Regions from separate parts of the Methylobacterium sp. 391_Methyba4 genome, predicted to be linked through region 1. Evidence: predicted binding sites of a transcription regulator. Region 1 holds the regulator's gene; each other region holds the start of a gene.
The links. Region 1 encodes LexA, which represses DNA repair genes until DNA is damaged. Its sites were predicted from a motif close to TGTTCNNNNTGTGTTCNG; they were not measured.
Positions count from the first base shown of each region.

Region 1 (3,340 bases):
GGCCGCCGGCGTGGTGTTCTGGCTGGTGCGGGCGCTCCTCGCGCTGGTCCCCCATTGCGCGCTCCTCTGGCCGATCAAGAAGATCGCGGCCGGCTTCGCCATGGTCGGCGTCACCGCCTACTGCGCCTTTTCGGGCTGGGACATCGCCGCCGAACGCTCGCTGATCATGACCCTGATCATGCTGGGCGCGATCCTGGTGGACCGGCCCGCCCTGTCGATGCGCAACCTCGCCCTCGCGGCGCTGATCGCCCTGGCCCGGGAGCCGGAGGGCCTGCTCGGCCCGAGCTTCCAGATGTCCTTCGGCGCCGTGGCCGGGCTGATCGCCTGCGCACGGCTGATCGACGGGCGGCTGTTCGTGCGCCCCGGGGCGGGCCGGCTCGGTCGGCTCGTCGGCAGCGGCCTCTCGGCGGTCACCGGGACCCTGGCCACGACCCTGGTGGCGCAGGTCGCGACCGCGCCCTTCGCCACCTACCATTTCCAGACGATCCAGCCCTTCGGCCTCGTCGGCAACGCCCTGACCCTGCCGCTCGTCTCCCTCGTGGTGATGCCCTCCGCGGTGATCGGGATCCTCGCCTATCCCTTCGCCCTCGACCGCCCGATCTGGTGGCTGATGGGTCAGGCGGTGGGGGGCATGCTCGCCGTCTCCCATTGGATCGCCGGGTTCGAGCGGGCCATCGTGGTCGTACCGGCCTTCGGCACCGCGGCGCTGTTCCTGCTGACCGCGGGCCTGCTGCTCGCGACGTTACCGGCCTCCCGCCTGCGCTGGCTCGCCGTGCCGCCGATCCTGCTCGGACTCGTCGTCGCGGCCCGACCCGACCGCTACGACCTCTATGTCGATCGGCAGGGTGCGGGGGCCGCGGTGCGGGGGCCGGACGGACGGCTCGCGGCCCTCGGCAGCCCGTCCGGCTTCGTCCTCGAACAATGGCTGAAGGCGGACGGCGACGGACGGGGAGCCGGGGCACTGATCGTCCGATCGGGCAGCGGCCGCTGTGATCGGCTCGGATGCACCGCGCGCCTGCCGGACGGACGGGCGGTCGCCCTGGTCCGGGACCGGCGGGCCTTCCCGGAGGATTGCGCCCGCGCCGCGGTGCTGATCACGGGCCTCGTGGCCCCACCGACCTGCACCGGCCCCCTGGTGATCGACCGGCGCGTCCTGGCCGCCCAGGGCGCCGTCGCCCTCAGGTCCGATGGCGAGAGCTTCGTCGCCCATCACGCCCGGGCCGATGGCCGCGCCGTGCCCTGGCGACCACGCTCGGGACACGGGCCGGGACCGCCACAATTGGTCACCGCGCCCTCCGCGGAGGCCCGCGCCTCTGACGACGGGGCGACAACGCCTCCGGAAACCGATGCGTCGGGCGGGGACTTCGCCCCCGGCGACGCGCCGGCCGAGCCGCTTCAGTAGCGGCGGACGAGGCTGACGAGGCGGCCCTGGATCCGGACCCGGTCGGGCCCGAGGACGCGCGTCTCGTAGGCCGGGTTGGCGGCCTCCAGGGCGATCGAGGAGCCGCGGCGGCGCAGACGCTTGAGCGTCGCCTCCTCGTCGTCGATCAGCGCCACGATGATGTCGCCGGTATTGGCCGTGTCCTGCTTGCGGATCACCACGAGGTCGCCGTCGAGGATGCCGGCCTCGACCATCGAGTCGCCGCGCACCTCCAGGGCGTAGTGCTCGCCGCCGGCCACGAAATCCGGCGACAGGGTGATGGCATGGCTTTGGTTCTGGATCGCCGAGACCGGCGTACCGGCGGCGATCCGGCCCATCACCGGGATCGAAATGGCACGACCGGCGTCATCGATCATCCGCGTGCTGGCCGGGGCCGGCGGCTGCTTGGACTTGCCGCCCTCGACCACGCTCGGGGTGAAACGGCGCGGCTCGGCCGGGGCCGAAGATGGGGCCGAAGATGGGACCGTCTGGCTCAGGCTCTCGGGAATGCGGATCACCTCGATGGCGCGCGCCCGATTCGGCAGGCGCCGGAGGAAGCCGCGCTCCTCCAGGGCCGTGATCAGCCGGTGGATGCCGGATTTCGACTTGAGGTCGAGGGCGTCCTTCATCTCGTCGAAGGACGGCGGGACGCCGCATTCCTGCATCCGGCTCTGGATGAAACGCAGGAGGTCCAGCTGCTTGCGCGTGAGCATCGAAGGGGGACTCGCGGCTTGGCAGACCGCCCCGTGACGGTCTCTGAAACAAATCACGAACAGGTTAAACGTTCCGCAAGTGTTCCGCAAGGGCGGCACCGCTACGCTTGGCGCGTCGCTCCGCGCTCGCGGGAGCAAGGTCGAGAAACGCATTGACGGCGCAAGCGGAGCCGTTTCAATGCACCGCGGCGCCCCGCCGGGAAGGCGGCGGATCCGGGCCGCGGGCTGGGACCCTCTTGGGATGACGAGGATGCGACGACCCGCAGCTCTGCTGCCCCTCGGCCTCGCCGCCCTCGGCCTCGCCGGCTGCACCACCGGGTTCTCCTACATCTCGCGGAACTACGTGGCGCTCACCCCCCAGGTGGTGACGATCGGCTGCAAGGAGCCCTACGAGGTCTACGACAACCGGCAGATGCGCCGGATGCTGATCGTCTCGAACGCCCTGCGCGAATATACCGGCTGCAACCTGAGCGAGGCCCGGATCGATCCGGAGCCGAACGCCACCCGGGTGAAGCGCTTCCGCACCGCCGCCCGGGCCTATCTCGACGAGACCGTGCGCGAGGATTGCCGGATCACCGGCGAGACCGTGTTCGATCCGCTGAAGACCGAGTTCGCCTACGCCTGCGACACGCCGATCGAGAAGCGCGGCACCGTGGTCCCCCGCCTGCCGGGCCGCAATCCCGGTCTCGCCCGCTGACCGACCGGCGGCGCGCCGTCAGGCGCCCGGCTTCGGGAAGGTCCGTTCCGCCGCGTCGCCGGCGGCGGCGAGCAGGGCGCGGGCGAAGGCCCGGGCTTCCGCCCGGTCGAGAACGATCGCGGCGGTGACCGGCGCGCCGCCGAGGTCGGCCAGGGCGAGTTCCAGGCGCACCCCGTCGGGCACGGCGGTCGCCTGCAGGCTCCAGCCGGAGCCCCGATCCGTGCTCTCCGCCATCACATGTCCCTCCCGCCTGCCCCGGGAAAACGCCGCAGGCGCCCGCCGGAACCGGCCGTGCGCGGGACTGTTCCCGAGCCGTGCCCAGCGCTTCCCTGCCTCGCCTGTCCGCTTACCTCAAGGCCGCAGGCCCCGGACTCGTGGTGATGCTGGCCGATACGGATGTCGGAAGCCTCATCACGGCGGCCCAGAGCGGGGCGCGCTGGGGCTATTCGCTCCTGCTCCTCCAGATCCTGCTGGTGCCAATCCTGTACGTCGTCCAGGAGCTGACGGTGC
Region 1 is NZ_CP121475.1:2,572,541-2,575,880, reverse strand. Features, by position in the region: gene P9K36_RS11955 (ComEC/Rec2 family competence protein) at 1-1,402, shown strand, start outside; gene lexA (transcriptional repressor LexA) at 1,396-2,133, opposite strand; gene P9K36_RS11945 (hypothetical protein) at 2,384-2,830, shown strand; gene P9K36_RS11940 (hypothetical protein) at 2,849-3,064, opposite strand; gene P9K36_RS11935 (divalent metal cation transporter) at 3,145-3,340, shown strand, end outside.

Region 2 (3,340 bases), 2.6 Mb from region 1:
GCGGCCGCGGACTTCGTGCTGTCGACCGCCAGGCGTACAACCATCACGCCCACCGCCACGGCGATGTCCCGCCAGACCGCGGTCGACAGGTCCCGCGATTGCTGCAGCAGTTTCTGCACCTCTTCGGCGAGGGTCTTGCGCAGGTCGGCCAGCGCCTTGAGCGTGTCCTTGCTGCTGCTCCTGAGGTGCGCCTTGTAGAGAAGGCGGGCGGAATCAAGCGCGGGCGGCAGTCGCGTGGGCAAGCCGTCCCTGAATGATTCGCCAAATGTCCATTCCCGCGCGAGTTCGGCGGTGAGGAACGTGTGCCGGACCTCGACGTCGGTGCCTTCGAGATAGACCCACGACGCGGCGGACAGAAGCGCCCGGAACCCGACATCGGTCACGGTGCCGGACCCTAGGACGAGCTTGCGCGGGGGCTGGCCGGACAGGATCAGCCAACCCTCGGTTCCGTCGCGGTACAGCTCATTCGGCAGGGCGCGTGCGATCATGGCGGCGGCCACCTCGCGCCAAGCGGCGAACGCAGGCCCGGGCGCGGGCTCCCCGGACGTGATGAAGGGTTCGATCCGCGACGGGGCCATGAGGTCGGGGGATTGGCTGCGAACCACGCGGCGCGGACCTACTTCCGTTCTCGGCTCGGAGGACTCCGGCGGCTCCGACGCCACGGGTTCGCCGACCCAGCGGTCCACGGGAAAGGCGCGCGTCGAGAAAACGTCCTCGGCGGCTGCGAACGCCAGCCGGACGGACGTCGAGTTGCGGACGCGCGCATCGTCCAAGAGAAACGACCGCCATCCCTCGACGGTGAACAGGTGGGTGCTCCCCGGCGTCGGGACGAACGCCAAGGTCACGCGCACGCGCTCGCCGACCTGCACAGTGCCGGGGTTCACCTCGTCCTGCGAGCCGTCGACACACCTGACCGAAAGCCAAACCGGGGCATCGTCGAAGACGCGCTGCCAGGCGACGAGCGCACCGGGCGAGAACGTCCCGGTCACGACGAGGCGACCGGCATCCTCGTTGACGGTGAAGTCGGGGGCCGAGCGGCTCGCCTCAACGGCCGAGTGTACGCTTATCGATGTCGACATCGTCCCTCGTGATCCCGGCCGTGACGATCTCGATGCGCTCGCGCCCGTCCTCCATGCGTTCGGTCGTCGGTCGGTGTCCCTCGTCGTAGAGCACCACCGTACCCTCCGCCGTCTCCATCACCCGGCGGCTCGGCTTGCGAACACGCTCCGGGTTGATCTCGAACGTCTCCTCTGAAACCCCGTGCTCGCGCAGCATGCGGTCGAGTGTCCGACGTATCGGCGCATCCTCGGCGAGACGCCCGAAAACGGCCGTGAAGAGTGGTTCGGGGTCTTCTGGGTCGTAGCGGTGGCCGCCCTGCCGCAGGGTCTCGTAGATGCGATTGACGCCACCCTCGCGGACATTTTCCGGAAGCGTGTCCTTATGCTTCCTGAAGGTTTCCCTCAGCGCATCGACCAGCTTGCCGCTCAGTTCGTCCGGGGCGTTGACCCGCCGGGCGTCGAGGAACGTCTCGAAGTATTCCGATATGTGCGTCGGCTTGCTCCGGTCGCGGACCATGATGCGGCCGCCCGCCACCGGGTCGAGCCTCACCAATGCGATCTTCTGCATGGCCTCGGTCTTCTTGACGAAGGTCTTCTGCAACCGTTCGAGGTGCGGCATCCCCTCCTCCCCGGGGTTGCCTAGAGAGTAATGCACCACCTCGTCGTGATCGTACTTGATCAGGGCGAAAACCGTGTCCTGTCCCGTCGCCAACTCGAAGACGAGGAAGACGCCGTTGCTGGTGCCTGTACGGTGCAGGCGGTGGAACTCACGCGCCAGCGCCTGCGTGCCCTCGGCGAAGTTCCCGCCGGTCGTGAGCCCTCTCAAAGTCGCCTCGACCGCGGCACCGTCCCGGAATGCGAAAAGGTTGCCGCGCAGCGCTAATTTCACCCGTGCCAGGAAGAAGCCCGGTTCCTGCAGAGGGGTGATCTCCGGGAGCAGGACCGGCTCGGCCAGGTCCTTGCCAACCACGTGGAAGATCATCCGTCGGATCGTCAGCGCATCCTTCTCTTCGTCCTGCAGGAAACCCATGACGCCTTTCCGCTCCCCCGCACCTCAGCACCCCATCGTACAACCTCAAGGCGGGGTTTTCCCATGGATCTGGTAACCGGCCACAACTTTCGCGATAGGGATTCATGCTTCCCAACCGCGGCCATGTTCCTTTTATGTTCTCATAGCGGCGCACGGCATTCAATGGCTGCTGAAAGCCGTAAGCGACGTTCGTGCCGGTCTGGATCGAGGATGTGGTACCCATCACCGAACCATCCCTAGGTTTGACGGGCCGGGGGTGTGGCTCCCGCGTCATAGCAACCTGGCGTTTAGATATTACGGTTGCTGGACCGACACCGATTGCGCCCTGGGGTTGCCGCCCACGGAGCGCCGAAGCACCTTCGGGACCCAGATGCACATCACCAATTGCGGGCGAGGCATCCACGCGCGGGAGGTCAAGGGCATCGAGCTCCTGCAACGAGCCTTGCCACACAACTGGTACGCCTTCACGAACCTCGACCTCATCCTCGGTCTCGGGGTCGCCCGCGAGATCGACGTCATCATCGTGGGCACCAGGCGCGTGTTCCTCGTCGACCTGAAGGACCTGCACGGCCGGATCATCAGCTCCGACGAGAAGTGGTTCCTCGGCAAGAACGACCTCGGCCGGTCACCGGCTAAGAAGGTCGCGGAGGTCGCCCGCGACCTGTCCACCCTACTGAAGGATGCACTTGGGAAGCGGCCCGAGACGCGCAGGAAGGCCGTACCGAACATCGTCGGCCTTGTCGTGCTGACCGGTCAGGCAGACCGTTCCGGCATCGCCGAGACCGAGCGCCCCAAAGTCCTGACCGCCGACGAGTTCCTGGCCAAGCTCTCGACCCCCAAGGCCGAGCGCGACGCTTTCGGCAACATCGCCGAGGAGATCCTGAGGGAGCCCCTGACGGAACCGTTCTGGAAGGAGCGGCTGACGCGTTTCTTCAACGCGCGGGCGGGATCGCCGCTGAAACCGGGCCAGCGCCGGTTCCAGCGCTTCGTTGCCAAGGAGGAACTAGCCTTCCCGCACCCGACCGGGATCTACAAGGAGTACGATACCTGGGAAGAAGGCGCACCGCAGAACATCGGTACGCTGCGCCTCTGGGACTTCACCCAATGCCCCGATACGCGGTTCCAGACCCTGGATGGCCGCATGGAGATCGCCGGCCGCGAGGGACGCATCTACCATTGGCTCAAGGACCGGGGCGAGGACATTGAGAACGTCCTGCTCGCCCCCAGGTTCGACGAACCCGAACAGGGCATC
Region 2 is NZ_CP121475.1:5,154,594-5,157,933, reverse strand. Features, by position in the region: gene P9K36_RS24335 (hypothetical protein) at 1-1,079, opposite strand, end outside; gene P9K36_RS24330 (nucleoid-associated protein) at 1,045-2,088, opposite strand; gene P9K36_RS24325 (AAA domain-containing protein) at 2,345-3,340, shown strand, end outside.
Region 2: the regulator LexA is predicted to act here: its motif matches at 2,213-2,230, upstream of P9K36_RS24330 (nucleoid-associated protein).

Region 3 (3,340 bases), 1.2 Mb from region 1:
CTTCATCGGCTGCTCGAACTATCCCGAGTGCAAGTACACCCGCCAGCTCTCAGCCTCGGGCGTCGAGGGCGAGGGGGACGGCTCCTCGGCCGAGGGCGGCCAGCCGGGCGTCCGGGTGCTGGGCGACGATCCCGCCACCGGTCTGCCGGTGACGCTGCGCGACGGCCGATTCGGGCCGTTCCTGCAGCTCGGTGAGGCCTCCACCGAGAAGGGGGCGGAGAAGCCGAAGCGTTCCTCCCTGCCGAAGGGGCTGAGTCCCTCGGCGGTCGACCTGCAGAAGGCGCTGGCCCTGCTGGCGCTGCCCCGCGAGGTGGCGCGCCACCCCGAGACCGGCGAGCCGATCCTGGCCAATCTCGGCCGGTTCGGGCCCTACGTGCAGCATGGGAAGACCTACGCCAATCTCGGCAAGGACGACGACGTGCTGGAGATCGGCGGCAACCGCGCCATCGACCTGATCGTCGCCAAGGAGCAGGGGGGCGGCCGCGGCCGTCCGGCTGCCGATCCCGGCCGGCCGCTCGGCACGGACGCTGCGAGCGGGCGCGACCTCGTGGTGAAGGCCGGCAAGTACGGCCCCTACGTCACCGACGGCGAGGTGAATGCCACGCTGCCGAAGACCATGAGCGCCGAGGCGCTGACGCTCGACGAGGGGATCGCCCTGGTCAACGCCAAGCGCGCCTCGGGCGGCGGCAAGCCGGCGAAACGGGGCGCTGTCCGGAAGACCGCGACGCGCGCGGCGAGCGGCGCCAAGCCGGCGGCCAAGAAGACGGCAGCGAAGAAGCCCGCCGCCAAGAAGACCGCGGCCAAGAAGACGGGCGCCGGCTGACGCGGACAGGTCCAGGCGGCCTTCACCCGCTCGCCGGGTGCAAGGCGCGTCAGCCGCGCCGGTCCGTGTCCAGGGCGGGCACGCGGTCCTGCGCTGCTCTCCCGGCAGCGGTGGGGGACAGGAGCAGACCGACGCGGAGAACGGGATGCACGTCCCGGTTTCCGGGTCCGGCCGCCCGGTTCAGACGAGGTAGGTGATGGTTGCCGCGAGCGCCGTCGCGAAGGTCGCCAGCGCGATCGTGGTGGAATTCATGAGCGCCCGGCCGGGCGGCACGCCGGCCGAGTCGTCGTCGCAGCCGAAGGCGGCGCCGGCCGCGTGCTCGAAGCGGATCAACGTGAGGCGGCGGGCCTCGATCGCGGCATCGCTCATGGGCTGCGGCTCCCTGACCACGGTCAAGATTTATCTCCGCCGTCAACGTCGATCGTCCCGGTCTGTTCCGGCGGCGGCCTGTGGAGGTCGAACAGGCTGGTCACGGGAAAGCCTTAACCCATCGTTGTGCAACGTCGTGATGACGGGCCGCCTGGCCCCCTCGGGGGTCGGGGCGGTTCCGGCCCTCGCTCGCGGCGCCGCAGCATGCGATGGTGCGGCCGCGTCGCCTGGGGGCGAACGGTTTTGATGTTTACGTTTTGTTCCGCTATCATGCGGGGATGAAGGCGCATGCTCCACGACCCAAGACCCGTCTGCGCGAATCCGAGCCGGCCGATGCGCCGCGCCCGCGGAGGCCGCGCGTGAGCGATCCGGCCCGCGACCTTTTCGGACCGGGCGGCAAGGCGGCCGCCTCGACAGCCCCGTCTCGCGCGCCGGAGCCGCGGCGGCGCCTGGACGCCACGGCCTCCGTGACGGCGCTCGCAGCGGCCGAGCCCGATTCCGGCTACACCGCCTCCGACATCGAGGTGCTGGAGGGGCTGGAGCCGGTCCGGCGGCGCCCCGGCATGTATATCGGCGGCACCGACGAGCGGGCGCTGCACCACCTCTTCGCCGAGGTGATCGACAACTCCATGGACGAGGCGGTGGCCGGCCATGCCAGCTTCATCGAGGTGGAGCTGGAGGAGACCGGTGCCCTCGTGGTCACGGACAACGGCCGCGGCATCCCGGTCGACCCGCATCCGAAATTTCCCGGCAAGTCGGCGCTCGAGGTCATCATGACCACGCTGCATGCCGGCGGTAAGTTCGACTCGAAGGTCTACGAGACCTCGGGCGGCCTGCACGGCGTCGGCATCTCGGTGGTGAACGCGCTCTCCGACCTCCTCGAGGTCGAGGTGGCGCGCAACCAGACCCTGTATCGCCAGACCTTCTCGCGGGGCCACGCGCAGGGCGCGCTGGAGCTGATCGGCCGGGTGCAGAACCGGCGCGGCACCCGGGTCCGCTTCCACCCGGACGCGCAGATCTTCGGCTCGCTGAAATTCGACCCGCGCCGCCTGTTCAAGATGGCGCGTTCGAAGGCCTACCTGTTCGGCGGCGTCGAGATCCGCTGGCGCTGCGCCCCCGCCCTCCTCGAGGGGCTGGAGGGCGTACCTGCGGAAGCCGTGCACCGCTTCCCCGACGGCCTGCGCGACTATCTCGCCCGCGACATCGACGGCAAGGAGCTGGTCACCGACGCGATGTTCTCCGGCAAGATCACCAAGCCGGGCTCGCACGGGTCGCTGGAATGGGCGGTGGCCTGGATGGTCGCCGAGGACGGGTTCTCGCATTCCTACTGCAACACCATCCCGACGCCCGAGGGCGGCACCCACGAGGCCGGCCTGCGGGTCGCCCTGCTCCGGGGCCTGCGCGAGCACGCCGAGCGCGTGAACCAGGCCAAGCGCATGACCGCGGTGACCACCGACGACGTCATGGCGACCTGCGCGTCCATGCTCTCGGTCTTCATCCGCGAGCCCGAGTTCCAGGGCCAGACCAAGGACAAGCTCGCCACCGTGGAGGCCCAGCGCATCGTCGAGACGGCGGTGCGCGACGCCTTCGACCATTGGCTCGCCGCCTCCCCGGCCCAGGCCAACAAGCTGCTCGACTGGGTGATCGACCGGGCCGAGGAGCGCCTGCGCCGCCGCCAGGAGAAGGAGGTCGCCCGCAAGAGCGCCACCCGCAAGCTCCGCCTGCCCGGCAAGCTCGCCGATTGCTCGGCCGCCGGCACCGCGGGCTCGGAGATCTTCATCGTCGAGGGCGATTCGGCCGGTGGCTCCGCCAAGCAGGCCCGCGACCGGGCGACCCAGGCGATCCTCCCCTTGCGCGGCAAGATCCTCAACGTCGCCTCGGCGAGCCGGGACAAGCTCGGCGCCAACCAGCTGATCTCCGACCTCACCCTGGCGCTCGGCTGCGGCACCGGCGCGGCCTTCCGCGAGGCCGACCTGCGCTACGACAAGGTGATCATCATGACGGACGCCGACGTGGACGGCGCCCACATCGCCTCGCTGCTGATCACCTTCTTCTACCGCCAGATGCCCAAGCTGATCGACCGCGGGCATCTCTACCTCGCGATCCCGCCGCTCTACCGGCTGCAGCAGGGCTCCAAGGTGGCCTATG
Region 3 is NZ_CP121475.1:1,351,613-1,354,952, reverse strand. Features, by position in the region: gene topA (type I DNA topoisomerase) at 1-823, shown strand, start outside; gene P9K36_RS06480 (hypothetical protein) at 1,004-1,192, opposite strand; gene parE (DNA topoisomerase IV subunit B) at 1,552-3,340, shown strand, end outside.
Region 3: the regulator LexA is predicted to act here: its motif matches at 1,440-1,457, upstream of parE (DNA topoisomerase IV subunit B).

Region 4 (3,340 bases), 510 kb from region 1:
ACCCAGGGAGTCGTGCCGCATGGCACTGTCGAGGAAGGCGAGCCCGGGCAGGGCGCGCAGCCGGGCCGCCGCCGCGACGGGATCGATGAAGGGGATCTCTCGGGTCCACATGACCGGGTTCGGGCTGTTGTCCTGGGCGAGGGCGGGGCAGATCCTGTCACGCTGCCGTCGCACAGGCGATGCCGCGGGGGAAGCGGCAGTTGCACGCAGGAACCGCCCCGGGGGGCAGACAGGGCGTGCTTCCGACGCAGACCGCGTCCCCGCGGCTTCATGTGGGATTTCAGGGCAGGCGCGCAAAGTCCTGGTCAAACAGCCAAGTTTCCGGTTCTGCGTCAGCGGCGCGCGCCGGTCCGGTCACCCCTGCGGCGGCCGGTCTCGCGCGGCGGCGCGGGAGCTTGTATAGGAACCGCGATCCCGAATTCCCGTCCTCGCGCTTCGGGCGACCGATCCTCGGTTGCCCGCGCCGGGCCTGTCCGACCCGAATGCCATGACCGCCACGCCTGCTCCCCGCGGCCCCGCTTCCGGAGCCGAATCCAAAATCACGGCCCCCAAGATCTCGTTCGTGTCGCTGGGCTGCCCGAAGGCGCTGGTCGATTCCGAGCGGATCCTCACCCACCTGCGCGCCGAGGGCTACGAGCTGGCCCGCCGGCACGACGGCGCCGACGTGGTGATCGTCAACACCTGCGGCTTCCTCGATTCGGCCAAGGCGGAGTCGCTCTCGGCCATCGGCGAGGCCATGGCGGAGAACGGCCGGGTGATCGTCACCGGCTGCATGGGCGCGCAGCCGGAGGAGATCCGCGAGAAGTATCCGGATCTCCTGGCGGTGACCGGGCCGCAGGCCTACGAGTCGGTGGTGGCCGCCGTCCACGAGGCGGTGCCGCCGGCCCACGACCCGTTCCTCGACCTCGTGCCGCCGCAGGGGATCAAGCTCACCCCGCGCCACTACGCCTACCTGAAGATCTCGGAGGGGTGCAGCAACCGCTGCAGCTTCTGCATCATCCCGTCCCTGCGCGGGAACCTCGTGAGCCGCCCCGCCGCCGACGTGCTGCGCGAGGCCGAGAAGCTGGTGAAGGCCGGCGTGAAGGAGCTGCTCGTCGTCTCGCAGGACACCAGCGCCTACGGCGTCGACATCCGCTACGCCGAGAGCCCGTGGCGCGACCGGCAGGTCCGGGCCAAGTTCTACGACCTGGCCAAGGAGCTCGGCGAGCTCGGGGCCTGGGTGCGGCTCCACTACGTCTACCCCTACCCGCACGTGGACGAGGTCATCCCGCTGATGGCCGAGGGCAAGGTGCTCCCCTACCTCGACATGCCGCTCCAGCACGCGAGCCCCTCGGTGCTCAAGCGCATGCGCCGGCCCGGCAACCAGGAGCGCCAGCTCGACCGGATCCGGAGCTGGCGGCAGACCTGCCCGGACCTCGCGATCCGCTCGACCTTCATCGTCGGCTTCCCCGGCGAGACCGAGGCCGAGTTCGAGGAGCTGCTGGCCTGGCTGCAGGAGGCCAAGCTCGATCGGGTCGGCTGCTTCGAGTACGAGCCGGTGGCGGGCGCCACCGCCAACGCGCTCGGCGACCTCGTGCCGCCGGCGGTGAAGGCCGAGCGCAAGCGCCGGTTCATGGAGACGCAGAACGGCATCGCGCTGCGGCTGCAGCGCGCCAAGGTCGGCAAGCGGCTGCCGATCATCGTCGATGCCGTCGAGGGCGGGGTCGCCCGGGGCCGGTCCAAGGCCGACGCGCCGGAGATCGACGGCACCGTCCACGCCGCCTTCCGGCGCCCGGTGCGGGTCGGCGACATCGTCACCGTGAAGATCGACCGGGCCGAGGCCTACGACCTCTACGGCAGCGTGGCGTAAGGCTGTCCCCGTCATCGCGAGCGCAGCGAAGCGACCCAGCTGGGGCTGCGCTCACCGACGTCGCGTTGTCCTGGGTCGCTTCGCTGCGCTCGCGATGACGGGCGCGGGCCGGACTCCTGTTGAAGCCCTCTCCGACGCGGCTTGACCCCGCCGGCCCACCGCGGTCTTTGGAACAGAGCAGGAACTCACCGCGGATCTCCGAGGCGGCGATGGATCCGGAGGTCGCGCTCCGCAAGATCATCCACATCGACATGGACGCGTTCTACGCCTCCGTGGAGCAGCGCGACGACCCGTCCCTGCGCGGCAAGCCCCTGGCGGTGGGCGGCTCGCGGGAGCGGGGCGTCGTGGCGGCGGCGAGCTACGAGGCGCGCAAGTTCGGCGTGCGCTCGGCCATGCCGTCGGCCACGGCCCGGCGGCTCTGCCCGGACCTGCTGTTCGTGAAGCCGCGCTTCGAGGTCTACCGGGCGGTCTCGGAGGAGATCCGCGCGGTCTTCGCCCGGCACACGCCGCTCATCGAGCCGGTGGCCCTCGACGAGGCCTATCTGGATGTCACCGAGAACCTCCTGGGCCTGCCGACGGCGACGGCCGTGGCGAAGGCGATCCGGGCCGAGATCCTGGAGCGCACCGGGCTCGTGGCCTCGGCCGGGGTCTCGTACAACAAGTTCCTCGCCAAGGTGGCGTCCGACCACAGGAAGCCGAACGCCCTGTTCGTCATCACCCCCGCCATGGGGCCGGACTTCGTGGCCGAACTGCCGATCGGCCGGTTCCACGGCGTCGGTCCGGTCACCGAGGCGAAGATGAAGCGGCTCGGGATCGAGACCGGGGCGGATCTCCGCGCCTGGACGCCGGAGCGCCTGCGCGAGACCTTCGGCTCCGCGGGCGCCTACTACCACGCGGTCGCCCGGGGGATCGACGAGCGGCCGGTCCGCGCCCACCGGGTGCGCAAGTCGATCGGGGCGGAGACCACCTTCTCGGAGGATACGGCGGCCTTCGAGGTCCTGGCCGCCCGGCTGGCGCCGCTGTTCGACAAGGTCTGGGCGGGGGCCGAGGCCAAGGGCATGCGCGCCCGGACCGTGACCCTGAAGCTGAAATTCTCGGATTTCGCCCAGGTCACCCGGGCGAAGTCGCTGTCCGTCCCCGTCGCCGACCGGGCGGCGCTGGAGCGGATCGGCCTCGACCTGCTCGCCGGCCTGTTCCCCCTGCGGCGCAGCGCGCGGCTGATCGGGGTGTCGCTGTCGGGCTTCGCGCAGGACGCGCCCGAGGCGCCGCTCCAGCTCGGGCTGGCGCTCTGACGGGGCGCCCCGTCGCGGGGCCCTGTCGCGGAGCGCCGTCGCGCGGCCCGCGCTGATGCGACGCGGGATCGTCGTGTGGTCGCGCACGCCGGGCCCGCGCGGCCGCCCCCACATGGGATCCATCCGGCGCGGACCGGCATCCCCCGGGACCGCGCGCACCGAAGGGTCCGTCCCATGTCGAAGCCCGCCGTCCTGGCCC
Region 4 is NZ_CP121475.1:2,058,234-2,061,573, forward strand. Features, by position in the region: gene pabB (aminodeoxychorismate synthase component I) at 1-111, opposite strand, end outside; gene rimO (30S ribosomal protein S12 methylthiotransferase RimO) at 488-1,849, shown strand; gene dinB (DNA polymerase IV) at 2,059-3,141, shown strand; gene P9K36_RS09605 (hypothetical protein) at 3,316-3,340, shown strand, end outside.
Region 4: the regulator LexA is predicted to act here: its motif matches at 2,018-2,035, upstream of dinB (DNA polymerase IV).